Rubrivivax gelatinosus IL144: one gene and its partners. The protein of the gene in region 1 interacts with the protein of each later gene in a pairwise test. Links are inferred from orthologs where the notes say so. Each region holds a gene or a part of one and is shown in the gene's direction. Other genes may lie near its edges.

Region 1 (8,305 bases):
TTGTCGCTGCGCCGGGTGGCGAAGGCGCCGGCGTTGCTGAGGCTCACACGCCCCCAGCGCAGCACGTAGCCGGGTTGCAGGCGCAGGTCGGGTTTGCCGTCGCCGTGCGGCGACGTGCCCCAGGAGGCGATCAGGCCGACGGCGGCGTCCCAGCGCCGGGACGGTTCCGGCGGCTCGGGCGGCGCGGCAGCGGCTGGCGCGGGCGCCGGGTCGGCCGGGGCCGAAGCCTCTTCGGCCATGGCGGACGCCGCGGCCAGGGCCGTCAGCGCGAGGGCGGTCGGACGGTGACAAGGCATTCTGCGTCGCCTCGGTAGAATCGCCTCATGCGATTGTCCATCGTCCGGCTCGATCCGTCGTCGTGGCAGGCGGCCACGCGGCGGCAGACGACGCGCGACCGAATTACGCGCAGCGTGCGCCCGCACGCCTGACCGTCCCGCCTTCGCGTGCCCTCGCGCGCGCGCCCCGCCGATTGCCCACGCACCGCCCCACGGTGCCGACCGAGATGAACGACTCCACGAACGCCGCCGCGCCCGACTACCGCGCGACGCTGAACCTGCCCGACACCCCGTTCCCGATGCGCGGCGACCTCGCCAAGCGCGAGCCGGCGTGGATCAAGAGCTGGCAGGACGAAGGCCTCTACAAGCGCCTGCGCGACGCACGCTGCGGCAAGCCGCTGTTCGTGCTGCACGACGGCCCGCCCTACGCCAACGGCGCCATCCACATGGGCCACGCGGTCAACAAGGTCCTGAAGGACATGATCGTCAAGGCGCGCCAGCTCAAGGGCTTCGACGCCCAGTACGTGCCCGGCTGGGACTGCCACGGCCTGCCGATCGAGAACGCGATCGAGAAGAAGCACGGCCGCCACCTGAGCCGCGACGACATGCAGGCCAGGAGCCGCGCTTATGCCACCGAGCAGATCGCGCTGCAGATGGCCGACTTCAAGCGCCTGGGCGTGCTCGGCGACTGGGAGCACCGCTACGCGACGATGGACCCGGCCAACGAGGCCGGCGAGATCCGCGCCTTCAAGCGTGTCATCGAACGCGGCTTCGTCTACCGCGGCCTGAAGCCCGTCTACTGGTGCTTCGACTGCGGCAGCTCGCTGGCCGAGTTCGAGATCGAGTACGCCGACAAGAAGAGCCAGACGCTGGACGTCGCCTTCCCGGCGGCCGAGCCCGACAAGCTGGCCGCCGCGTTCGGCCTGCCGTCGCTCGCCAAGCCGGCCTTCGTCGTCATCTGGACGACGACCGCCTGGACCATCCCCGCCAACCAGGCGCTGAACCTGAACCCGGCGCTGGACTACGCGCTCGTCGACACCGAACGCGGCCTGCTGGTGCTGGCCGAGAGCCTGGTCGAGAAGTGCCTGGCGCGCTACGGCCTGCAAGGCACGGTGCTGGCGACGACCAAGGGCGAAAAGCTCGGCGGCCTGAACTTCCGCCACCCGCTGGCCGACACCGACCCGGGCTACGACCGCCTGAGCCCGGTGTATCTCGCCGACTACGCCACCGCCGACGACGGCACCGGCATCGTGCACAGCAGCCCGGCCTACGGCCTGGACGACTTCAACTCCTGCGTCGCGCACGGGATGAAGACCGACCAGATCCTGAACCCGGTGCAGGGCAACGGCTGCTACGCCGCCGACTTCCCGCTCTTCGGCGGCCAGAACATCTGGAAGGCGGTGCCGGTCATCCTCGACACGCTCAAGGCCGCCGGCCGGCTGCTCGCCACCGAGACCATCACCCACAGCTACCCGCACTGCTGGCGCCACAAGAGCCCGGTGATCTACCGCGCCGCGGCGCAGTGGTTCATCCGCATGGACGAAGGCGTTGGCGTCTTCACGACGGACAAGGCGCCGCAGTCGCTGCGCCGGATGGCGCTGGACGCGATCGAGGCGACGAGCTTCTACCCCGAGAACGGCCAGGCGCGGCTGCGCGACATGATCGCCAACCGCCCCGACTGGTGCATCAGCCGCCAGCGCAGCTGGGGCGTGCCGCTGCCCTTCTTCCTGCACAAGGAAACGGGCGACCTGCACCCGCGCACGATGGAGATCCTCGACCAGGCCGCCGACATCGTCGAAGCCGGCGGCATCGAGGCCTGGAGCCGCACGACCGCCGAGCAGATCCTCGGCGCCGAGGACGCCGCGCTCTACACCAAGAGCAGCGACATCCTGGAGGTCTGGTTCGACTCGGGCTCGACCTTCTGGCACGTGCTGCGCGGCCAGCATCCCGAGGGCTTCCACAAGCAAGGGCCCGAGGCCGACCTCTACCTCGAAGGCCACGACCAGCACCGCGGCTGGTTCCACAGCTCGCTGCTGCTGGCCTGCGCGCTGTACGGCCGCGCGCCCTACCGCGGCCTGCTGACGCACGGTTTCACCGTCGACAGCCAGGGCCGCAAGATGAGCAAGAGCCTGGGCAACGGCATCGAGCCGCAGAAGGTCAGCTCGACCCTGGGCGCCGAGATCATCCGTCTCTGGGTCGCGGCCTCGGACTACTCGGGCGACATCGCCGGCGACGACAAGATCCTGGCGCGTGTCGTCGACGCCTACCGCCGCATCCGCAACACGCTGCGTTTCCTGCTCGCCAACACCTCGGACTTCGACACGAAGACCGACGCCGTGGCGCCTGACGAGCTGCTGGAGATCGACCGCTGGGCACTCGCCCGCACCGCCGAGCTGCAGGCCGAGATCCTGGCGCACTACGAGGTCTACGAGTTCCACCCGGTGGTCGCCAAGCTGCAAGTCTTCTGCAGCGAGGACCTGGGCGCCTTCTACCTCGACGCGCTGAAGGACCGGCTGTACACGACGGCGCCGAAGTCGCTGGCCCGCCGCAGCGCCCAGACCGCGCTGGTGACGATCACCCAGGCGATGCTGCGCTGGATGGCGCCCTTCCTCAGCTTCACCGCCGAGGAGGCCTGGAAGCTGGTCGGCACGACGCCGTCGATCTTCACCGAGACCTATCTCGACTTCCCCACGCCGGACGCCGAGCTGCTGGCGAAGTGGGCGCGCATCCGCGCCGTGCGCGAACGCGTCAACAAGGAGATCGAGGCCGTGCGCACGACCGGCGCGGTGGGCTCGTCGCTGCAGGCCAACGTGACGATCGGTGCGCCCGCCGACCAGCTGGAATTGCTGAAATCGCTAGGCGACGACCTGCGTTTCGTGCTGATCACCTCCAAGGCGGTGCTGGCCGCCGCCGACGAGCTGCAGGTGACGGTGACGCCGTCGAGCGACACCAAGTGCGAGCGCTGCTGGCACTGGCGCGACGACGTCGGCCACGACCCGGCGCACCCGGGGCTGTGCGGCCGCTGCACGAGCAACCTGTACGGCGAAGGCGAAGCCCGGCGCGTCGCCTGACGACGCCCTGTCCCCGAGGCGTCCGCCTCGGGGGACCTCCCGTGCCGGTTCGCCGGCCATGTGCTAGAAATGCGACGCCGCCGTGCGCCTCAGCGCGGAAGGGAGGCGGCGTCGAATGGCCGACAGAAGCAGCAGCCGGACCACCGGTGTCTCGAAGCCCACGGGCGCCAGTGCGATCGGCTGGCGTGCAGCCGCCGTGTTCGTCGTGCTGGCGGCGATCACCACCGTGCTCGTCGTGCGCGAGTTCCAGAGCGGGCGCGAACGCGCGGCCGCCGAGTTGCGTGCCGTCGCCGAGCTGAGGGCGACCCAGGTCGACAACTGGATCGACGAGCGCCTGGGCCTGGCCCGGCTGCTCGAACCCAGCCCGTCGCTGGCCCAGTTCTTCCGCGCCGCCGAGGCCGGGCCCGGCGCCGCCGGGCAGCAGGAACTGGAGCGGCGGCTGCAGCAGTTGCGCGACAACACGCGCAGCGTCAACGCCTTGCTGCTCGATGCCGAGGGCCGCGCCCTGGTGACGGCGACGCCGACCGAAGAGCCGGCTGCGGCGCTGCAGGAAGCCGTGCGGCGCGCGATCGAGACCGGCCACGCCCAGCAGACCCCGATCTACCGCAACGGCCAGAACCCGGCCGTGCTGCAACTGGACGTGGTCTTCGCGCTGAAGCTGACCGGCACGCCGGCGCGCGCCGTCGTCGTGCTGCGGCAGGACCCGCGCCAGGCGCTCCTGCCGCGCCTGCGCGGCTGGCCGCTGCCGCGGCCGGGCGCGATGTCGGTGCTGTGGCAACGCCAGGGCGACGTGATGGTGCCGCTGCTCGAGTTCACGCCCGAGCTCGAAGGCGAACTGCCCGATGCCGTGCCGGTCGCCGAACCCCGTTTCCTGGTCGGCCAGGTCGCACGCGGCGAGCTCGCGTCCCGGGCGGCGCTGCGCGGCAGCGACTTCCGCGGCGAGGCCGTCACCGCGATGGTGCTGCCGCTGGCCAGCGGCGACTGGTGGCTGTCGCTGCAGATCGAGCAGCAGGCGATCGACGCCCCGGCGCGGCAGGTGACGCTGGCCGGCGTCTCGGTGCTGGCGGTGACGCTGCTCGCGCTCTATGCCACGGCGCGCAGCCTGTCCAACCGCGACGCGCTGACGCGCGCCGAACGCGAGCGCGCCGAGGAGCGCGAGCGCATGCGCGCGCTGCAGCTGCTCGACGCCGTGGCCGACAACGCCGGCGAGGCGATCTTCGCCAAGGACCTCGAAGGCCGATACCTGTTCGTCAACCGCGTCGCCTGCGAACGTGCCGGCAAGAGCCGCGACGAGCTGATCGGGCGCCGCGACGCCGACATCTTCCCGGCCGAGGTGGCCGCGAACTACGTCGCCGACGACCTGCGCACGCTCGAACACGGCGCTCCGATGAGCTTCGAGCAGACGATGCCGACGCGGGCCGGGCAGCGCTATCTGTCGGTGACCAAGGCGCCGCTGCGCGACGCCGACGGCCGCATCGTCGGCCTGGTCGGCGTGGCCAGCGACCTGACCAAGGTGCGCCGCGGCGAGCAGGCGCTGCGCGAGAGCGAGGCGCGCTTCCGCTCGGTCTTCGAGGTGCTCAACGAAGGCATCGTCGTGCGCACGCCCGACGGCACCATCGTCGACGCCAACCCGGCCGCCGAACGCCTGCTGCAGCGCCCGGTGGACTGGCTGCGCGGCCGCCACCTGGCCGACACCGGCTGGATGCCGGTCGACGAGCACGGACGCGAGTCGCCGCAGGCGCTGGAGCAGCTCACCGACGTCGTGCTGGCGCGCAGCGACCGGCGCGACGCCGAGCTGCGCGTGCATGGGCCCGACGGCCAGCTGCGCTGGTTCCGCGTCAACGCCGAGCCGGTGCGCGACCCGCACGACGGCCGCCTGCTGGCCATCGTCGCGTCCTGGGACGACGTCACCGAGCGCCGCGAGACCACCGAGGAGCTGCGCCGCCACCGCCTTCACCTGCAGCAGCTCGTCGAGGACCGCACCGAGGAGCTCAAGCGCGCGATCGCCGGCCTGGCCGAGGCCGAACGCTCGGCGCGCATGATCGCCGACAGCCTGCCGGGCCTGGTCGCCTACTGGGACCGCGACATGCGCTGCCGCTTCGCCAACCGCGGCTATTGCGAATGGTTCGAGCTGACGCAGGAACAGATCCTCGGCCGGACGATGGCCGAGCTGCTGGGCCCGGAGTTCGTCAGCCAGCAGTACGCGCTGGTCCAGTCCGCGCTCGACGGCGAGCTGCAGCGCTACGAGCGCAGCCTGCCGCGCCGCGGCGAGCCCAAGGACCTGCTGGTGCACTACGTGCCCGACCGGCGCGGCGACGGCGGCGTCAACGGCTTCTACGTGATGGCCATCGACATCTCGGCGCAGAAACGCGCCGAGGGCGCGCTGCAGCGGCTCAACGAGGAACTCGTCGTCTCGCGCGACCGCGCCGAGGCCGCCAGCCGCTCCAAGAGCGCCTTCCTGGCCAACATCAGCCACGAGATCCGCACGCCGATGAACGCCATCATCGGCCTGGCGCACCTGATGCTGCGCGACGCACGCCACGACACCGAGCGCCAGCGGCTGGAGAAGATCCGCAACCAGGCCCAGCACCTGCTGCAGATCCTCAACGACGTGCTCGACCTGTCCAAGATCGAGGCCGGGCGGCTGGAGCTGGAGGCGATCCCGTTCTCGCTGGAGGCGCTGCTCGGCCGCGCCTTCCAGACCGTGGCCACCGACGCCCAGCGCAAGGGGCTGGAGCTGGTGCTCGACACCGAGGACGTGCCCGACCGCCTGATCGGCGACCCGACACGGCTGCTGCAGTCGCTGCTGAACCTGCTGTCCAACGCGGTGAAGTTCACCGAGCACGGCTGGATCCGGCTGCAGGCGCGGCGCGTCGAACAGAACGAAGCGCGCGTGCTGGTGCGCTTCACGGTCACCGACACCGGCATCGGCATCCCGCCGGAACGCCTGGGCGCGCTGTTCCAGGCCTTCGAGCAGGTCGACAGCTCGACCAGCCGGCGCCACGGCGGCACCGGCCTGGGCCTGGCGCTGACGCGCCACATGGCGACGATGATGGGCGGCGAGACCGGCGCCGACAGCACTCCCGGCGTCGGCAGCCGCTTCTGGTTCAGCGCCTGGCTGGCGCTGGACAGCGCGCCGGCGCCCAGCCTGCCGCGCCTGTCCGGGCTGCAGGCGCTGCTGGCCGACGACCTGCCCGAAGCGCGCGAGGCGCTGGCCGACCGGCTGCGCCAGATGGGCGTGCGCGTCGACGCCGCCGACTCGGGCGAGGACGCGATCGAGCATGCCCGCGCCGCCGGCGCGCACGGCCGGCGCTACGACCTGCTGCTGCTGGACTGGCGCATGGGCGAGCTCGACGGCATCGGCACGCTCAAGCGCCTGCGCGAACTGCCGGCGGCCGCCGAAGCGCCGGCGCTGCTCGTCACCGCGTTCGACGACGAGACCATGCGCAGCGAGGCCAAGGCCGCGCGTTTCGCTTCGGTGCTGGTCAAGCCGATCGGCGTGTCGGCGCTGCACGACGCCGTGCAGCGCGTGCTGAAGGCGGCCGGCGGCGAGCCGCCGCGGCTGACGCACAGCGCCGGCCAGGCCGAGAAGGCGCTGCGCGCCCGCGGCAGCACGCGGCCGCTGCTGCTGGCCGAAGACAACCCGATCAACCAGGAGGTCGCGCTCGAACTGCTGCGTGCGGTGGGCCTGGACGTCGACCTGGCCGCCAACGGCCGCGAGGCCCTGCGGCTGGCGCTGGCGCGCGACTACGCCGCGGTGCTGATGGACATGCAGATGCCGGAGATGGACGGCCTGGAAGCCACGCGCGAGCTGCGCCGCGCCGGCTTCGCGGCACCCATCCTGGCGATGACCGCCAACGCCTTCGGCGAAGACCGCGCCGCCTGCCTGGCCGCGGGCATGAACGACCACGTCGCCAAGCCGGTCGACCCGGAGGCGCTGTACGCGACGCTGCTGCGCTGGCTGCCGGCGGCCACCGCGGCCGCGTCGCCCGCCGCGACGCCGCCCTCGGCGGGCGGCAGCTTCGCCGAACGGCTGGAGACGCTGGGCGAGATCGACGTCGAGGCCGCCTTGCGCCTGGTCGGCGGGCGGCCCAACGTGCTGCAGCGGCTGATGCGGCGCTTCGCCGACGTCTACGCCGGCGGCATGCCGGCGCTGGTGGCCGAGGGCGGCGACGAGCGTCTGGCGGCCTGGACCAGCGCCGCGCATTCGCTGCACGGCGCCTGCGGCGCGATCGGCGCCCAGGGGCTGCAGGCGCAGGCGCGCGAACTCGAACACGCGGCGCGCGTCGCCACCGGCGCCGAACCGCTGGCCGGCGCCGCACGCGCGCTGCACGAACGGGTCGCCGCGCTCGCCACGCGCCTGCAGCAACTCACCGAGTCCTGACGCGGCACGGGGCGGTCGGTGCGCGGCCTCGCGATACAGTAGCGGCCCGCCCGCCGGCCACCGGCGGTGGTCCCCCGCATCACGACTTCATGGCCACGTCTTCGCGTTCGTCCAACCGCCTGCCCTTCTGGCTCGGTCTCGCCTTCATCGTCGTCGTCCTGGACCAGTTCACGAAGACGCTGATCCTCGGTTACTTCCAGGACGGAGAAGCCCGCGTCGTCACCGGCTTCTTCAACATCGTGCGTGTGCACAACAGCGGCGCCGCGTTCTCCTTCCTCGCCGACGCGGCGGGCTGGCAGCGCTGGTTCTTCGTCATCGTCGGCGTCATCGCCTCGGCGATCATCGTCTGGATGCTCGCCAACCACACGACGCAGCGGCTGTTCAGCTTCGCGGTGACGATGATCCTCGGCGGCGCCGTCGGCAACGTCATCGACCGGCTGCTGCACGGCCACGTCATCGACTTCCTGCAGTTCCGCTTCGGCTTCCTGGAGCCGATGTTCCGCGGCGGCTACTTCCCCAGCTTCAACCTCGCCGACGCGGCGATCACGCTGGGCGCCGTCTGCCTGGTGCTCGAC
Region 2 (6,788 bases), 2.4 Mb from region 1 along the record:
AGAAGTCGCGCAGCGCGCGGTCGTCCGGCGTGCGGTCTACGTCTACGAGGCGCCTATCCGCGCCTGGCACTGGATCAACGCGCTGGCGGTCTTCGTGCTGATGGCCACCGGCTACCTGATCGGCAAGCCGCTGCCCTCGGTCGGCGGCGAGGCCAGCGCAAGCTACGTGATGGGCTACATCCGCTTCGCGCACTTCGCCGCAGCCTACGTGTTCGCGGTCGGTTTCCTCGGCCGCCTGTACTGGGCCTTCGCCGGCAACCACCACTCGCACGAGCTGTTCACGCTGCCGCTGTTCAAGCGCGGCTACTGGCGCGGCGTGATGGGCATGGTGCGCTGGTACCTGTTCATCGACCCGCGCCCGGGCCAGTACGTCGGCCACAACCCGCTGGCGCGCCTGGGCATGGTCACCGGCTTCCTGGCGATCACGGTCTTCATGTTCGTCACCGGCTTCGCGCTCTACAGCGAAGGCCTGGGCCGCGGCTCCTGGGCCGACGTCATGTTCGGCTGGGTGATCCCGCTGTTCGGCCAGTCGCAGGACGTGCACACCTGGCACCGGCTGGGCATGTGGGGCATGGTGATCTTCGTGCTGATGCACGTCTACGCCGCGATCCGCGAAGACATCATGGGCCGCCAGAGCATGGTCAGCACGATGATCTCCGGCTTCCGCACCTTCAAAGACTGATGGCCCCCCCCCGAAGCGCCTTCGGCGCTCCCCCCCAGGGGGGCGACGCCAGCGGCCCGGCAGAGCCGGTTCCGCGGCGTCCGCTTGACGCATTAGCAGCCCGCTCGTTGTTGTCGCCCGCCGGCGTGCCGACGCGTGCGCCGGTGCATCCGGGGCGCTTCCTGCAGCGCCAGGTGCTGGGGCCGCTGGCGATGTCGCAGTCGCAGGCGGCACGGGTGCTCGGCGTCTCGCGCCGGCGCCTGCACGAGCTGGTGCAGGGCCAGCGTGCGATGTCTGCCGACACCGCGATCCGCTGCGCGCTCGCCTTCGGGCTGCCGGCCAGCCACTGGCTGGCGCTGCAGTCGCGCTACGACAGCTTCCACGCCTGGAAGCAGCTGCGCCGCGGCCAGGCCGCGCGCTGAACTCCCTTCGACGAGACGACGCCCCATGGATTCACTCATGCCTGAAAGCGCCTGCCACCCCTCGGGTGACAGCTCCGAGACCATCGTCGTGCTCGGCATCGGCAACGTGCTCTGGGCCGACGAAGGCTTCGGCGTGCGCTGCGTCGAGGCGCTGGACGCACGCTGGACCTTCGCCCCGCACGTCAGCCTGGTCGACGGCGGCACCCAGGGCCTGTACCTCGTGCACTACGTGCAGCAGGCGACACGGCTCCTGATCTTCGACGCCATCGACTACGGCCTCGAGCCCGGCACGCTGAAGCTGATCGAGAACGAGGACGTGCCGCGTTTCATGGGCGCCAAGAAGATGAGCCTGCACCAGACCGGCTTCCAGGAGGTGCTGTCGCTGGCGACGCTGACCGGCCGCTACCCGCAGTCGGTGCTGCTGATCGGCTGCCAGCCCGAGGAGCTGGAGGACTACGGCGGCAGCCTGCGCCCGCGCATCAAGCTGGCGCTCGAAGACGCGCTGGCGCTCGGCGTCGACACGCTGCGCCTGTGGGGCGCCGACCCGAAACCGCGGCTGGCGCCGCCCTCGGACGACGACGCCGTCAGCCAGGCGACGATCGCGCTGGCCGCCTACGAGGCCGGCCGCCCGTCCGAAGACGAGGCCTGCCGCGTCGGCGACGCGCGTTTCATGCCGGAGGCCGGCTGATGTGCCTCGGTGTGGCTATGCAGGTGCTGTCGGTGACGCCGGGCCGCGCGATCGTCGCCGGCCGCGGCCGCACGCAGCCGGTCGAGACCGCGCTGGTCGGCGAGGTCGCGCCCGGCGACTGGCTGCTCGTATTCCTGGACAGCGCGCGCGAGCGCATCGACGCCGCACGCGCCGCCGAGGTCGACGCGACGCTGGACCTGCTCGAACAGGCCCTGGGCGGCGGCCACGCCGACGCCGCCGCCGGCTTCGTGCTGCCGTCGGCGATGGACGCCGGCCAGCTCGCCGCCCTGACCGGCGGCGCTTCCCCCACCCCTCCCAGCGCCGACGGCGCCGACACCCGATGAGCCACTCCTCCCCTGCCGACGGCGCCGCGCCGCTCGTCGCCCGCCTCGTCGAGCGCCACGGCGCGACCTGGGTCGGTGCCGACTCGGTCGATGCCTTCCTCGCCGGCGACGGCGACCGCGTGCTGTTCTTCCACGGCGACCCGGTGCGTTTCCCCGAAGGCGTCGACGTCGCCGTCGTGCTGCCCGAGCTGCAAGCGGCCTTCCCCGGCCGCTTCACCGTCGGCGTCACGACGCGCGCCGACGAAGACCGCCTGGCGGCGCGTTTCGGCGCCCAGCGCTGGCCCTCGCTCGTCTTCCTGCGCGACGGCCGCTACGTGACGACGATCGCCGGCATGCTGGACTGGACCGACTTCGTCGCGCGCGTCGCCGCCGCGCTGGCGATGCCGACGAGCCGCGCGCCGATCGTGCTGGCCGCCGCCGACGCCGGCCCCGGTTGCCATTGAAAGCCGCTCGATGAACGCCCCGATCAGCCCCCGCCCCTTCCCGATCCCGCTCGTGGCCGCCGGCCCCGGCAGCCACGAGGACGACGGCCTGGACTACCTGGAGATGCCGCAGGGCATGGCCACCTACCAGGCGCCGCGCCTGCCCGAGCCCGAGCAGCTGGGCGGCCACGACGCCGCCGTCGCCGTGCTGCGCCAGGCGCTGGCCGCGGTGCAGGCCTGCACCCGCGGCGAGACGCCGGCGCCGGTGTCGCTGGCCGGCCTGTCGCCCGACGACCTGGCGCTGGTGCACCAGGTGCTCGGCGAAGGCGAGGTCAGCGCCCAGGTGCTGGGCGACGACGGCCGGCCGCAGGTGCAGGTGCAGGAATCGGTCTTCGCCGGCGTCTGGCGCGTCGTCGAGCTGCTGGCCGACGGCCAGGTCGCCGACACAATCGAATGCGGCCCGGTGCCCGCCGTGCTGCTGCGCGCGGCGCAGGAAGACGGCCACAGCCCGGCCGCCGAAGCGATGGCGCCGCCGCCGGGCGTGATGAACGCGCCGGCCATCCTCACCGAGCTCGCCGAACAGCGCCACCAGTGGCGCGCCGGGCAGCCGGCGCACGTCGTCAACCTGACGCTGCTGCCGCTGTCGCCCGAGGACATCGGCTTCATGGACCACCAGATCGGCACCGGCCGCGTCGTCGTGCTGTCGCGCGGCTACGGCAACTGTCGCATCACCGACACGCGGGTGCCCAACACCTGGCGCGTCGTCTACTACAACTCGCAGGACAAGGTGATCCTGAACTCGGTCGAGGTCTGTGCGATCCCCGAGGTCGTTTGCGCCGCGCCCGAAGACCTGGCCGACTCGGCCGAGCGCCTGGACGAGGTGCTGCAGTGGGTGGCGCAGGGATGAACACCGAGGCGCGTTTCGAGGGCAGCTACCTCGGCGACCGCAGCCGCCTGCCGGCCGGCGCGCGGCTGGAATGCAAGATCTGCTGGTGGGTCTACGACCCGGCCGAAGGCGACGCCACCTGGCAGATCCCGCCCGGCGTGCCCTTCGCCGAGCTGCCGGCGCACTGGCGCTGCCCGCAGTGCGACGGCGACGCCGAGCAGTTCATGGTGCTGGCCGACGACGGAGCGGCCGGGTGACACCGATGGCGCGTGTGCCCGCGCTCGAAGCCGCGTTCGGCGAGATCGCGGCGACACGCATGCGCGGCCTGCCCTTCCTGAACCCGCGGCTGGCGGTGCAGGCCGTCGGCTTCGCGCCGCACACGGGAGAGGACGGCGAAGCCGCCGTCGGCGTGCTGCTGACGCCCTGGTTCATGAACCTCGTGCGGCTGCCGGCCGGCGCGGCGCTGGCCGTCGGTGCCAAGGCCGATCGCGAGTTCGGCGGCCGGGTCTTCGAGTTCATCGGCGCGCATGAACCCCGCTGTGGCGGCTACGAAGCCTGCTCGCTGTTCTCGCCGGTCACGGAGTTCGCCGACCAGGCCGCGGCGGTGGCAACCGCACGCGAGCTGCTGACGCTGCTGCGGCCGGCCGCGGTGCCGCCCCCGCCGGCGCGCGAGCCGGTGCCGTCGCGGCGCGGTTTCCTCTTCGGGCGCGGCGCATGACGGTCGATCTCGCCGGCCACGTCGAGCTGCGCCCCGGGCGCCGGCCGGCGGTGGTCAGCACGCGCGCCGAACTCGCGCCGCGGCTCTTGAACGGCGTGGCGGTGCAGGAGGCGCCGCGCCGCGCCGCCGCGCTGTTCACGCTGTGCGCCCCGGCGCATGCGCTGGCCGCGCACGAGGCGATCGGCGCCGCCGGGGCTGGCGAGGCGCTGGCGCCGGCGACGGTCTCGCTGTTCGGCTCCACGGTACGCGAGCACCTGCTGCGCCTGTGCCACGACTGGCCGCGCCGCCACGCCCCCGCGGCCGCGCTGGACCTCGCCGCGCTGGCCGCCGCGGCGCCGCTGTGGGCGCCGGGCGACGACGCCGGCCGCGGCGCCTTGCTGGCCGGCTGGCTGCGGCGCTGGCTGGACCTGCCGGCCGGGTGGTTCACTCAGGGCGTCGACGCCGACGCGGTGGCCGACTGGTGCCGCAGCGCCGCTTCGCCGACGGCGCTGGCGCTGCGCACGATGCACGCGCGCGCCACCACGCTGGCGACGCCGGCCGTCGCGCCGCTGGCGCTGGCCGCGCTGCCCGAGATCGGCCGCCGCCTCGGCGACGAAGCCGGCTGGGCGCTGCGCCCGCGGCTGGACGCCGGCGTGCCCGACACGGGGCCCTGGTCGCGCGCCGCCGATGGCGCCGCGGCGCCGCGCCACGCCTGGGACCGCATCGCTTCGCGCCTGGTCGACCTCGTGCGCCTGGCCGCCGATCCCGCGCGCCTGGCGCACGGCGCCCTGTCGCCGGCGCCCGGCGTCGGCCTGGCCTGGGCCGAGACCGCACGCGGGCTGCTGGTGCACCGCGTGCGCGTCGAGCGCGACGCCGCCGGCTGGCGCGTCGCCGACTACCGCGTGCTTGCGCCGACCGAATGGAACTTCCACCCCGAGGGCGTGCTGGCGCGCACGCTGCAGGCACTGGCGCCCGATGACGCCGGTGGGGCCGAACTGCTGGCCGACGCCTTCGACCCCTGCGTGCCGGTACGCTGCCGGCCGATGAACGAGGAAACCGCCGATGCATGAGATGAGCCTGGCCGGCGGCATCGTGCGCATCGTCGAGGACTGCGCCGAACGCGAGGCTTTCGAACGTGTCACCGTGCTGCGCCTGTCGGCGCCGGCGCTGGCCGGAGTCGAGGTGCGTGCGCTGCGTTTCGCGCTCGAAGCGATGGCGCCGGGCACCAGGCTGGCCGGCGCACGCATCGAGATCGACGAGCCGCCCGGCCAGGCCTGGTGCCTGGACTGCGGCACCGGCGTCGAGATCGCCGCACGCGGCGACGCCTGCCCGCTGTGCGGCGGCTACAAGCTGCAAGTCACCGGAGGCACCGAGTTGAAGGTCGTGGACCTCATCGTGGCCTGAACCAACGAAGGAGAGACGGATGTGTGTCGTGTGTGGCTGCTCGGGCGAGCATCCTGAAGGCCGGACGGCCGCCGCCGCGCCGAACGGCGACCTGGACTTCGGCGCCAACGCCGCGCGTGTCTCGGTGCCGGGGCTGAGCGCCGAACGTGCGATCAAGCTGGAAGCCGACGTGCTCGGCGCCAACGACCGCGTCGCGGCGCAGAACCGCGCGCACTTCGTCGCCCACGGCGTCACGGCGCTGAACCTGGTGTCCAGCCCGGGCTCGGGCAAGACGACGCTGCTGTGCGCGACGATCGAGGCGCTGCGCCGCCGCGCGCCCGGCGTCGAGCTCGCGGTCATCGAAGGCGACCAGCAGACCTCGAACGACGCCGACCGCATCCGCGCCACCGGCGCGCCGGCGGTGCAGGTCAACACCGGCAAGGGCTGCCACCTCGACGCACCGATGGTCGCCGCGGCCTTCGAGCGACTGCCGCTGCACCACCATCACGACCATCACGAGCACGGTCACCACCATCACGACGACGATCACGGCCACGCCCACGCCGAGCGCCTGCTGTTCATCGAGAACGTCGGCAACCTCGTCTGCCCGGCGCTGTGGGACCTGGGCGAAGCGGCCAAGGTGGCGATCCTCTCGGTCACCGAAGGCGAGGACAAGCCGCTGAAGTACCCCGACATGTTCGCCGCCGCGCGGCTGATGGTGCTCAACAAGATCGACCTGCTGCCGCACCTTGACTTCGATGTGCAGCGCTGCATCGATTACGCGCGCCGCGTGAACCCGGCGATCGAGGTGCTGCAGGTCTCGGCGCGCAGCGGCGAAGGGCTGGACGCCTGGCTGTCCTGGCTGCTGCACCTGGCGCCGCAGCCGGCGCTGCCGGCCGCGGCCGACGGCGAGACGGCGCTGAAGGAACGCATCGCGGCGCTGGAAGCCCAGGTGCGCGCGCTGGGCGGGCAGCCGGGATGAGCTGCGTCCTGGCCACAGGGGCGTTCCTGAAGAACGTCGCCGGGCTCTCGGTCGACGGCCGCTTCACGGCCTCGGCGATGCACGGCGACCTGGGCACGCCCGAGGCCTGCGTGGCGCTCGAGAACTCGGTCAGTGCGCTGCTGGACGGCGTGCACGGCCGCATCGACGCCGTCGCGCACGACCTGCACCCCGACTTCCACAGCACGCGCCTCGCGCTGGCACTGGCCGCCGAACTGGGCGTGCCGGCGATCGGCGTGCAGCACCACGTCGCGCACGTCGCCGCGGTGATGGCCGAACACGGCC
Region 3 (9,836 bases), 400 kb from region 1 along the record:
GAAGCGTTCGACCCCAGAAACAGCGGTGACCTCGGCCTGGGCGATCTGACCGCGAAACTTGAACAGCGCCTGATCAACACCGAACCCCTCGGGATAAACAGTTGAAGCTCGTTGTCTGCCGAGCATGCGGAGTGATTCATGAACTCGTCAAGACTCCAGACATGAGCACCTTGTCCGAAGAACGCCGGTACGAGTTGACTCATTGCCGTCTGTGCGAGGCCCCAGCGATCCACATGCGACGACTCTACCCCGACGCCAAGGAACTGCCAGAAGGAGAGTTGGGATATCCTGCCGTAATTATCGAGAATCAGACCAACAGAAGCACTCCTTCGACCATAGAAACCACCCCAAGAGAATCTCACCTGACAATCGAAGTCACTGTCATCGCCAACCTCTTCGACGAAATCGAACAGGCGCGCGCAAACGACGACACGGGCCGACAGTATGTTATTACCCCCGAGACCCCCGGCGTCGATGTGCGATCACTCCGTGAAGGCCAGCGACTGCGCTGCACTATTCTCAACACTCGCCTGCCCAAGATAATCCGAGCCACTGTTATTGAATAGATGCTCTCCCGCGATCACGGAGGCGACCGAAGGCCTTATCTCTCAGGATCAGGAACTTACCCCTTCAGACGGATCAAGTGGACGCAAGCTCGAAGCAAGTCAGCTAAACTGCGGCGCCAGCAACCGACGCAGGCACCCCTCAATATACCCGCCCAACCAGCCTCTTGGCGCGAGGTGGCAAGGCGGCCATCTAGGGCAAAATATTTTTTGCCACTAATTGGTTTATTTTCTTCCGCTTCGCCAGGATATTCTTTATTTGAGCACCGCCAGCATCGGTTCCAACGGGGGCAACCGGCCATCTTTTGCTTGATTTCGAGGCCAGCAATCACTTAACGTCACAAGGCCATATACCGCCAACCATGAGGTGGCCGTCTGCCGCTTTATGGGTTAACTGCCGATCGGCCAAATTTTCCGTTTCCGGAAAGCTAGACAGGCGCAGGCCGTCTGGCGGTATCCGCCTGTACCGAAAGCGGCCCGCGAACCCGCGTCTCCTCAGCGGCCCGGATGCGGCGGAGCGGCGGAGCGGCGCAGGACAGTGCCGTGGACGATCGGTCGAGAGAGCGATGCCACGCCAGCCTGAGTGTCCATTGAAGCGGTAGGCAAAGCCTGCTGTTGGGCGACACGCAAAACTGCCCCCCTGGCGTCATTGAGAACTGACCCCCTTCGCTGACGAAGGAGAGGTCGATGGAGGAAGTGTTCCAAGCTCAGCCGGTCCAACGAGGCCCGGGGAGCGACACGATGCTGGCGCCACAGGAGGTGCAGAAGATGCTGGCGCTGCAGGCGCTGGGATGGGGAGCCAAGCGCATCAGCCGGGAACTGGGCTGCAGCCGCAACACGGTGCGCGAGTACCTGCGGCAAGGCGGCTGGCGGCCGATGCGCACGACGCACCGCGAGAGCGTCCTGGAGCCGCACCGGCAGTGGCTGGCCGAGCGGCTGCGGCAGCACCGCGGCAACGCCGACGTCGTGCGCCAGGACCTGCAGCGAGAGCTGGGCATCCGCGTGAGCCTGCGCACCGTCCAGCGTGCCGTCGAGCCGCTGCGTCGGGAGTTGCGGGCCGAGAGCGTGGCCACAGTGCGCTACGAGACCGCGCCCGGCCAGCAACTGCAAATCGACTTCGGCAGCACGTCAGTCATCGTGGACGGCGAGCCGCTGCGCATCCACCTGTTCGTCGCCACGCTCGGCTACAGCCGGCGCTGTCACGTCGCCGTCTTCCTGCATGAGCGCCAGTCGTCGTGGCTGCACGGCCTGGAAGGCGCCTTCCGGCGCTTCGGCGGCGTGCCGCACGAAGTCCTGCTGGACAACGCCAAGCCGCTGGTCACCGAGCACAACGCGCAGACGCGCGAGGTGCGCTTCAACGACCGCTTCCACGCGTTCTGCCGTTACTGGGACTTCACGCCGCGGGCCTGCGCGCCGTATCGCGCGCGGACCAAGGGCAAGGACGAGCGTGGCGTCGGCTACGTCAAGCGCAACGCCATCGCCGGGCACCGCTTCGCCAGCGTCGAGGAACTGCAGGCGCACCTGGAGCGCTGGGTGCGCGAAGTCGCCGACGTGCGCATCCACGGCAGCACCGGCGAGCCGCCGCTGCAGCGCTTCGAGCGGCACGAGCGCGCCGCGTTGCGGCCGCTGCCGTCCAAGGCGCCGTTCCTGCAGGTGCGCGAGGTCACGCGGCGCGTGCACACCGACGCCTGTATCGAGCTGGACACCAACCGCTACAGCGTGCCGTGGCGGCTCATCGGCGAGACGGTCACCGTCGTCGTCGCCGAGCGTCAGGTGCGAGTGCTCTACGCCGGCCAGGAAGTGGCCTGCCACGCGCAGAGCGCGCTGCGGCGCTGCAGCGTCATCGAGCGCAGCCACCTGGTGGGCATCGTCGGCGGCCAGTTGGCCGGGATGACGTGGCTACCGAAGATGCCGCCGCCGATAGCCCCGGTGCCTGGCGAGTTGCAGCGCCCGCTCGATCAGTACGAGGCCGTCGCCGGAGGAAGCTGGTGATGGCCGCGTCGAAGAAGACCGAGGAACTCGACGCGCTCGAGCCCATGCTTACGCGGCTCAAGCTCACCGCCATCCGAGACCAGCTCGACACGCTGTTGGACCAGGCCGCGCGGGCCGAGCTGAACCTGCGCGAGGCGCTGTCGATGCTGTGCGCGGCCGAGGTCGCCCGCAAGGACGAGCGGCGCATCCAGATGGGCATGTCCATCGCCAAGTTCCCCTGCGTGCGCACGCTGGAGGGCTTCGAGTACGACGCGCAGCCGTCGGTGGACCCCAAGCAGATCCGCGAGCTGGCCACCTCGCGCTGGGTTGCCAACGGCGACAGCGTGCTGCTGCTCGGGCCGCCCGGCGTCGGCAAGACGCACCTGGCTGTCGCTCTCGGGCGCGAGGCCATCGTGCGCGGCTACAGCACGCTCTTCGTGCCAGCGACGAGCCTGGTGACGCAGCTGGTGCGGGCGCACGTCGAAGGCCGGCTGGAGGAGAAGCTCGTGCACTTCGCCAAGCCCAAGCTGCTGGTCGTCGACGAACTCGGCTACCTGCCGTTCGAGGCCAACGCCGCACACCTGTTCTTCCAGCTCGTAAGCCGCCGCTACGAGCGCGGCTCGATGCTCGTGACCAGCAACCGCTCGGTGGCCGAGTGGGGCGGCGTCTTCGGCGACGCCGTCGTCGCCACCGCCATCCTCGACCGGCTGCTGCACCACAGCCACGTCCTCACCATCCGCGGCGACAGCTACCGGCTGCGGACCAAGCGCCGCTCCGGCCTGGTTAACCAGGCCGGAGCGAACCCCGCAACAACCAACTGAACCACCACCCGGGGGTCACTTCTGGATGTCGCCGGGGGGTCAGTTCTCGATGTCGCTTGACACCTGCGAGGTGCGGGTCGGCGTACTTGCGCCACCTAAGGCTGAAGTGACCACCGTCGAGGGCTCGCTTGGTTGCCGAGCACGGAGTTGACCCAGCGGAACTTCGGCACGTCGCGCGGCTTGGTCCGGCCGAAGATAGCGACCTGCGGCAGCTAGCCCCGCAGATGCGCCACCTGCCGCTATCGACCCGTTGCAGACTTCCGCTTGGCCTGCGTCGCAACGCTGAAGCGGTCGCTCAACTGCTTTTGGCTCCTGCCCCTTCAACACCTGGCCAGCAGGCCTTAACCTACCTCAGTGTCAGCGCTTCGAGCGGTACAACCGTACCGTGGTAACTCGTCTGACACAGTGTCGTCGGCAACTCGAAATCAAACACGACTTGGTGCTGCGGATTCAGCCCGACCAGCCTGCTTTTCGTGCGGTTGCTGGCTGAAGCGTAGTTGACGAAAACACTGCCATCGAGTACCTGTTGAGAATTCGAGCAGATGTCGGACAGAATGGACTTGTCGTAGTCGAAGCGCCAATTCTCAGTGGCAGTGCGGTTCGCATTATCGATCTTGTACGACACGACCGCACTGTAGTTCCGCGATTCCCCCGCCGGCGCACCGACCGGCTGCTGCGCGCTCTGTAGCCCATTGTTGAACAGCAGCAGATACTTGTCAGGGGAAATGTTGATGCCGTGCTGACCAATAGGATAGAGCCCCCCCGCCGTCAGGACCAGGGCCTTGCTGCGCAGGGACGGAAAGGTGTACCAATACTTGGTCGGGTCACCGAAAATCCAGATGATCTCCTTAGTCTTGTAGCCCAACTTGATCAGAAAGTTCTCGCGGCTTGACACGACGACGGAGTCGTCCTGCGGATCGTATAGCGCCGCGTTCATATGGAACCAGTCGACTCCAGGCCGAACGAATTGCGTCGCATCGTCACCGTACTGCGTCATGAAGTCACCAATGATCTTTCCCAGATCCCAATTGCTTATGACACTGCCATCGTCAGCGATTTCGGCCAGATTGGTTTCAATATAGTTCACACCATTGATAAGGGCATCGAATTCGGCGAGGTAGCCGAACTTTCCGAAATCTAGATTGTGGTGAAAGTTGATATATGGCGGAGCCACCAAGAGCTTACTGGTCGATGTGCCGTCGAGCTCCAGTCGGGTAAGCATCATGCTAGAAATACCATCACTGCCACCGATGACGAATCCACCGGCTTTGAAAACCGAGTGAGCCGCATTGACCACTGGCGGTACACCGACCCAGCGAAGCTGCCCATCCGTGTCGTAGATCGCGGGCGTACCGCTACCGGACTGCAGCGCGAAGTAGTCGAATCCAATCTGATCGCCTGCAGCTCGGGTCTTCAGTACTTGCAGCCGGTCGTAGATCGCCAGGGGATCGACATATGCCGCAGTCGTCAGTTCCTTGGTAAATGCAAGGCGGGACCCATCCTCAAATTCGACCGAGAAGTCAACCGTGTTGGTGCCGCCAGCGTACAAACCAAACACGGGAACTTGCATGCTTTTCGCGTCACTGGACAGATAGCCTTTGCTAACGAGGTGGGACTTGTACTGCGTGACGTTAACCGGCTTCGATGCCGATCCGGAGTGGGGCCGGATCGTGAAACTGATCAAGGCAATGCGCCCCAATTGTAGCCCAGTGAACTCGACGTTCTGGATGAACGGGCTGGGTCCCGCAGACGATGTGCTGATGGTCAATTTACTCTGATCGGCATACGACAGGGCATCTCCACCGAAACATCCTGACAGCATGAAACCGACCGCGACCCACGCAGCGACTAGCCCGTAGATTCTGCGCTGAATGTGATGCATACCGACACCCTGAAATAAGTTGATTCACACCGCGACAAGCGACAGCGCAGCAACCAGGCCGCCGGCCTTGTCGCTCCGTTTTGCCAGCTCCGACACGGGCCCAACGAGTCCCGCGGGGACAGAATATTAACTGATTGGCCACAACACATTATTCTTCAGTGGGGGCGATAAATCCGACCGCAACCTGTCGTCGGCAACGGACTGGTCATGGCCGTCAGCAGTCGTCCCGTGTTGCATTGCTGGCGCACGCCTCCCGCCGTACAGCAGTCTCCCCCGCGCACTTGCGACTGTCTGCTCCCCGGCGTGCAGACGTCCAGATCGGAAGCCAAGGCTGGCAAGACAAGCGCGAGACGTCAGGCTCGAACAGCATCGTCATCGGAACGAGCGCACGCATCCCCTCGCGCTCGCCTGCAAGCACTCCCCGCAAGAGGTGATCAGCGCCCAACTGGCACTACGACTTGCTGCCCTCGACAGTGCGCCCGCCGCCGCTCAACGCCACGCCCCAAGCACTCGGCGCCGACCCCACCACCGCCCCCACCACCCTCCTGTATGGACCGGGGACATAGGTGACAGGTGTGCGAGGACATAGGTGACACTTTTTCCTGCCTAGCCAGCGGAGAACGAAGTTGCCGTGGAGCGCAGTCACCGTGAAGGATCAAAGACAGGAGTTCGTCGGTCTGGCCCGCCAAGCGGATGCGAACGTCAGTGAGCTGTTTCGCCGGTTCGGGATCAGCCGCAAGACGGGCTACAAGTGGCTCAGCCGCGAGGACTTGGAGGACCGATCTCGTCGTCCATGCCATTCGCCATCTCGCACAGCGCAGGAGCTGCAGGACCAGGTGTTGGCCGTTCGAAGCGAGCACCCGGCGTGGGGTGGCCGCAAGATCGCCCATGTACTGGCTCGCGACGCAGGCGTGTGCATCGCAGCGAGTACGGTCAATTCGGTGCTCAAGCGCCACGGCTTGATCAGCCCCGGCGCGAGCGCAGCGGCAACCGCGTGGCAGCGTTTCGAGCACGAGTCGCCCAATGCGCTGTGGCAGATCGACTTCAAGGGCCACTTTGCCACCGACACGCAGCGCTGCCATTCGCTGACCGTGCTGGACGATCACTCGCGCTTCAACCTCGTGCTGCAGGCTCTGGCCGGTGAACGACGCGAACCGGTGCGGCAGGCCCTGCAAGATGCTTTTCGGCGCTATGGCCTGCCCGAGCGCATCAATGCCGACAACGGCCCGCCCTGGGGCGCACCGACCGTGGGTGCGCTCACGGGCTTGGGCGTGTGGCTGATCCGCCTGGGAGTGCGCCTGAGCCACAGTCGACCCGCTCATCCGCAGACCAACGGCAAAGACGAACGCTTCCACCGCACGCTGGCCGCCGAAGTGCTGCTGGGCCGCAAGTTTCGCGACCTGGCCGATGTCCAGCAGCACTTCAACTCCTGGCGTCACGTCTACAACTTCGAGCGCCCGCATGAAGCCCTGGGTATGCAGACGCCAGCCAGTCGCTACAGCGCCAGCATGCGCTCAATGCCCGGCAAGCTTCCTGACGTCGAGTACGGCCCCGAAGACATCGTCAGACGCGTCGGCGACGGCGGTCGCATCAGCATCCGGGGCCTCAAGCTGCGAGTGGGCAAGGCGTTGATCGGTCAGCACGTCGCCTTGCGGCCTCGCCTTGATCGCGATGGCTCCTTCGATGTCTACTTTTGCCATCACAAGCTCGATGCCATCGAGCTGGACGCGGTGGGCTGACCACGTCCTCTTTGTCACCCATGTCCTCGCACGGGTGTTACCCATCTCCCCGGTCCATACACCCTCCCACCCCAGGGAAAACCCTGAATCCGGAGCTCAGAAAAACGATTGCGTAAACGTTTTTTCGGTGTCCAAATCTCGCCCAGCAGGTCTCAAGCCCAACGCTTCGGCACCGCCGATGGAGTCATCGCCAGGTCGCCGAGCGGCGTCGTCAGAGGCCCGCTTCACAGCAAATCGTCGGCGGCCGCCGGCTACAACTCGTTCTGAAGGAGATCTTGGATGGACACCACTCGTCGCTTGACGCTCGTCACCGCCGCCTTGGCCCTCGGCGGCCTGGTCAGCCTTCCGGCCTACGCCGCCGACCCCGCCCCGGCCAAGATCGGCCTGGTGATGAAGTCGCTCGCCAACGAGTTCTTCCGCACGATGGAAGACGGCGCCAAGGCGCACCAGAAGGCCAACGCCAAGACCTACACCTTGATCGCCAACGGCATCAAGAACGAGACCGACACCGCCGCGCAGATCAAGATGGTCGAGCAGATGGTGGCGCAGCGCGTCGACGCCATCGTCATCGCGCCGGCCGACTCCAAGGCGCTGGTGCCCGCGCTCAAGGCCGCCGCCGACAAGGGCGTGCTGGTCGTCAACATCGACAACCAGCTCGACGCCGCCGCGCTGGCCGACAAGCAGTTCAAGGTGCCGTTCGTCGGCCCCGACAACCGCGCCGGCGCACGCCTGGTCGGTGACTACCTCGCCAAGTCGCTGAAGGCCGGCGACAAGGTCGGCATCCTCGAAGGCGTCTCGACGACCTTCAACGCCCAGCAGCGCACGCTGGGCTTCCAGGACGCGATGAAGGCCGCCGGCATCACCGTCGTCGGCGTGCAGTCGGCCGACTGGGAGATCGACAAGGGCAACACCGTCGCCGCCGGCATGCTGCGCGAGCACCCCGATCTGCGCGCCCTGCTCGCCGGCAACGACAGCATGGCGATCGGCGCGGTGGCGGCCGTGAAGGCGGCCAACAAGACGGGCAAGGTGCTGGTCGTCGGCTACGACAACATCTCGGCCGTCAAGCCGATGCTGGCCGACGGCCGCATGCTGGCCACCGCCGACCAGTACGGCGCCAAGCAGGCCGTGTTCGGCATCGAGACCGCGCTCAAGGCGCTGCAGGCCAAGCAGAAGCAGGCCGACATGCCGGCGCAGGTCAAGACCGACGTCGTCCTGGTGACCAAGGGCAGCAAGTAATCGCCCCCCGGCCGCGCGGTGGATGGGCTGACGCCCGTCATCGCGCCGGCCGCCAACGTTTCAACGGAGTCCCTTCGACGTGAGCGAAGTCGTGCTGCGGGTCGACCGCATCGCCAAGTCGTTCGGTGCGGCGCGTGTGCTGACCGACGTGTCCTTCGAGCTGCGCGCCGGCGAGGTGCTGGCGCTGACGGGCGAGAACGGCGCCGGCAAGAGCACGCTGTCGAAGATCATCTGCGGGCTCGAGCAGCCCAGCGGCGGCGCCATGTCTCTGGCCGGCGTGGCGCATGCGCCGCGCAGCCGCACGCAGGCCGAGCGCGCCGGCGTGCGCATGGTGCTGCAGGAGCTGGGCCTGATCCCCACCCTGACGGTGGCCGAGAACCTGCTGATCGACCGCCTGCCCAACCGCGCCAGCTGGGTCGACCGCGGCGCGCTGGCCGCGCAGGCGCGCGCGCAGCTGGCACGCGTCGGTCTGACGCAGATCGACCCGATGCTGCCGGTGGCCGCGCTGGGCATCGGCCAGCAGCAGATGGTGGAGATCGCGCGCAACCTGCAGGACGGCACGCGCGTGCTGATCCTCGACGAACCGACGGCGATGCTGACGCCGCGCGAGATCGAGCAGCTGTTCCGCGAGATCGAGCAGATGAAGGCCCGCGGCGTGGCCGTCATCTACATCTCGCACCGCCTCGACGAGGTGCTGCGCATCGCCGACACGCTGGCCGTGCTGCGCGACGGTGCGCTGGTCAGCCTGCGGCCGATGCGCGGCGTGGCGGAAACCGACATCGTGCAGGCCATGGTCGGCCACGAGGTCGACGACCACGCCGAACGCCCGGCGCGCCCGGCCGGCGCCGCCGTGCTGCGCGCCCAGGGGCTGGGCCGCGGGCAGGCCGTGCGCGACCTGGACTTCACGCTGCACGCCGGCGAGGTGCTGGGCCTGGCCGGGCTCGTCGGCTCGGGGCGCACCGAGGCGCTGCGCCTGCTGTTCGGCGCCGACCGCGCCGACCGCGGCCGGCTGACGCTGTACGACGGCGAACGTGTGGCCTACGAAGGCTGCGGCTGGCGCTCGCCGCAGCAGGCGATCGCCGCCGGGCTGGGCCTCGTCACCGAGGACCGCAAGTCGCAAGGCCTGCTGTTGCCGCAGTCGGTGCGCGTGAACACCACGCTGGGCGACCTGCGCGCCTTCACCGCCGGGCTGGGCTGGCTGCGCCAGCGCGCCGAACGCAGCGAAGCCGGCCGCTGGGTCGACACGCTGCGTGTGCGCTGCACCGGGCCCGAGCAGCCGGTGGGCACGCTGTCGGGCGGCAACCAGCAGAAGGTGGTGTTCGCGCGCTGGCTGCGCCGCGACTGCAAGGCGCTGCTGCTCGACGAGCCGACACGCGGCGTCGACGTCGGCGCACGCGCCGATCTGTACGCCCAGCTCGACGCGATGGCCGCCGCCGGCAAGGCGCTGCTCGTCGTCTCCAGCGACCTGCGCGAGCTGATGGCGCTGAGCGACCGCATCGGCGTCATGAGCGGCGGCCGCCTGGTGGCGATCTTCAAGCGCGGCGAATGGACCCAGCAGGGCCTGCTCGAAGCCGCCTTCAGCGAAACCGGCGGCGCCGCGGCCTCCAAGCCCGCGCCCGTGGCC

What was found.
Region 2: the proteins of ileS (region 1) and RGE_RS17460 interact in binary tests that used the Escherichia coli proteins (3 or more experiments, as listed by UniProt). The link is inferred for Rubrivivax gelatinosus IL144 from one-to-one orthologs.
Region 3: the proteins of ileS (region 1) and RGE_RS08720 interact in binary tests that used the Escherichia coli proteins (3 or more experiments, as listed by UniProt). The link is inferred for Rubrivivax gelatinosus IL144 from one-to-one orthologs.

The regions. Positions count from the first base shown.
Region 1 is NC_017075.1:1,435,297-1,443,601, reverse strand. What follows is about bases 111-3,546. They hold ileS (isoleucine--tRNA ligase), read left to right. Parts: upstream 111-502; coding sequence 503-3,346; downstream 3,347-3,546. Other genes in these bases: RGE_RS06875 (PAS domain-containing protein), read left to right, coding at 3,462-3,546; RGE_RS06885 (MipA/OmpV family protein), read right to left, coding at 111-239. Also shown: more of RGE_RS06885, read right to left, coding at 1-110; more of RGE_RS06875, read left to right, coding at 3,547-7,730; lspA (signal peptidase II), read left to right, coding at 7,820-8,305. UniProt on the Escherichia coli protein: Catalyzes the attachment of isoleucine to tRNA(Ile). As IleRS can inadvertently accommodate and process structurally similar amino acids such as valine, to avoid such errors it has two additional distinct tRNA(Ile)-dependent editing activities.
Region 2 is NC_017075.1:3,821,957-3,828,744, forward strand. The notes cover bases 1-2,945. They hold RGE_RS17460 (HyaD/HybD family hydrogenase maturation endopeptidase), read left to right. Parts: upstream 1-1,120; coding sequence 1,121-1,771; downstream 1,772-2,945. Other genes in these bases: cybH (Ni/Fe-hydrogenase, b-type cytochrome subunit), read left to right, coding at 1-682; RGE_RS23775 (HigA family addiction module antitoxin), read left to right, coding at 790-1,083; RGE_RS17465 (HypC/HybG/HupF family hydrogenase formation chaperone), read left to right, coding at 1,771-2,115; RGE_RS17470 (thioredoxin domain-containing protein), read left to right, coding at 2,112-2,558; RGE_RS17475 (hydrogenase expression/formation protein), read left to right, coding at 2,569-2,945. Also shown: more of RGE_RS17475, read left to right, coding at 2,946-3,444; RGE_RS17480 (rubredoxin), read left to right, coding at 3,441-3,680; [NiFe]-hydrogenase assembly chaperone HybE, read left to right, coding at 3,686-4,141; RGE_RS17490 (putative hydrogenase expression/formation protein), read left to right, coding at 4,138-5,190; RGE_RS17495 (hydrogenase maturation nickel metallochaperone HypA/HybF), read left to right, coding at 5,183-5,524; hydrogenase nickel incorporation protein HypB, read left to right, coding at 5,544-6,485; RGE_RS17505 (Kae1-like domain-containing protein), read left to right, coding at 6,482-6,788.
Region 3 is NC_017075.1:1,840,082-1,849,917, reverse strand. What follows is about bases 6,475-9,233. They hold RGE_RS08720 (sugar ABC transporter substrate-binding protein), read left to right. Parts: upstream 6,475-7,255; coding sequence 7,256-8,212; downstream 8,213-9,233. Other genes in these bases: RGE_RS08715 (sugar ABC transporter ATP-binding protein), read left to right, coding at 8,292-9,233; RGE_RS08725 (IS481 family transposase), read left to right, coding at 6,475-6,976. Also shown: RGE_RS23585 (NIF family HAD-type phosphatase), read left to right, coding at 1-105; RGE_RS23990 (hypothetical protein), read left to right, coding at 162-566; istA (IS21 family transposase), read left to right, coding at 1,305-2,555; IS21-like element helper ATPase IstB, read left to right, coding at 2,555-3,355; RGE_RS23580 (aryl-sulfate sulfotransferase), read right to left, coding at 3,702-5,237; more of RGE_RS08725, read left to right, coding at 5,864-6,474; more of RGE_RS08715, read left to right, coding at 9,234-9,836. UniProt on the Escherichia coli protein: Part of the ABC transporter complex RbsABC involved in ribose import. Binds ribose. Also serves as the primary chemoreceptor for chemotaxis.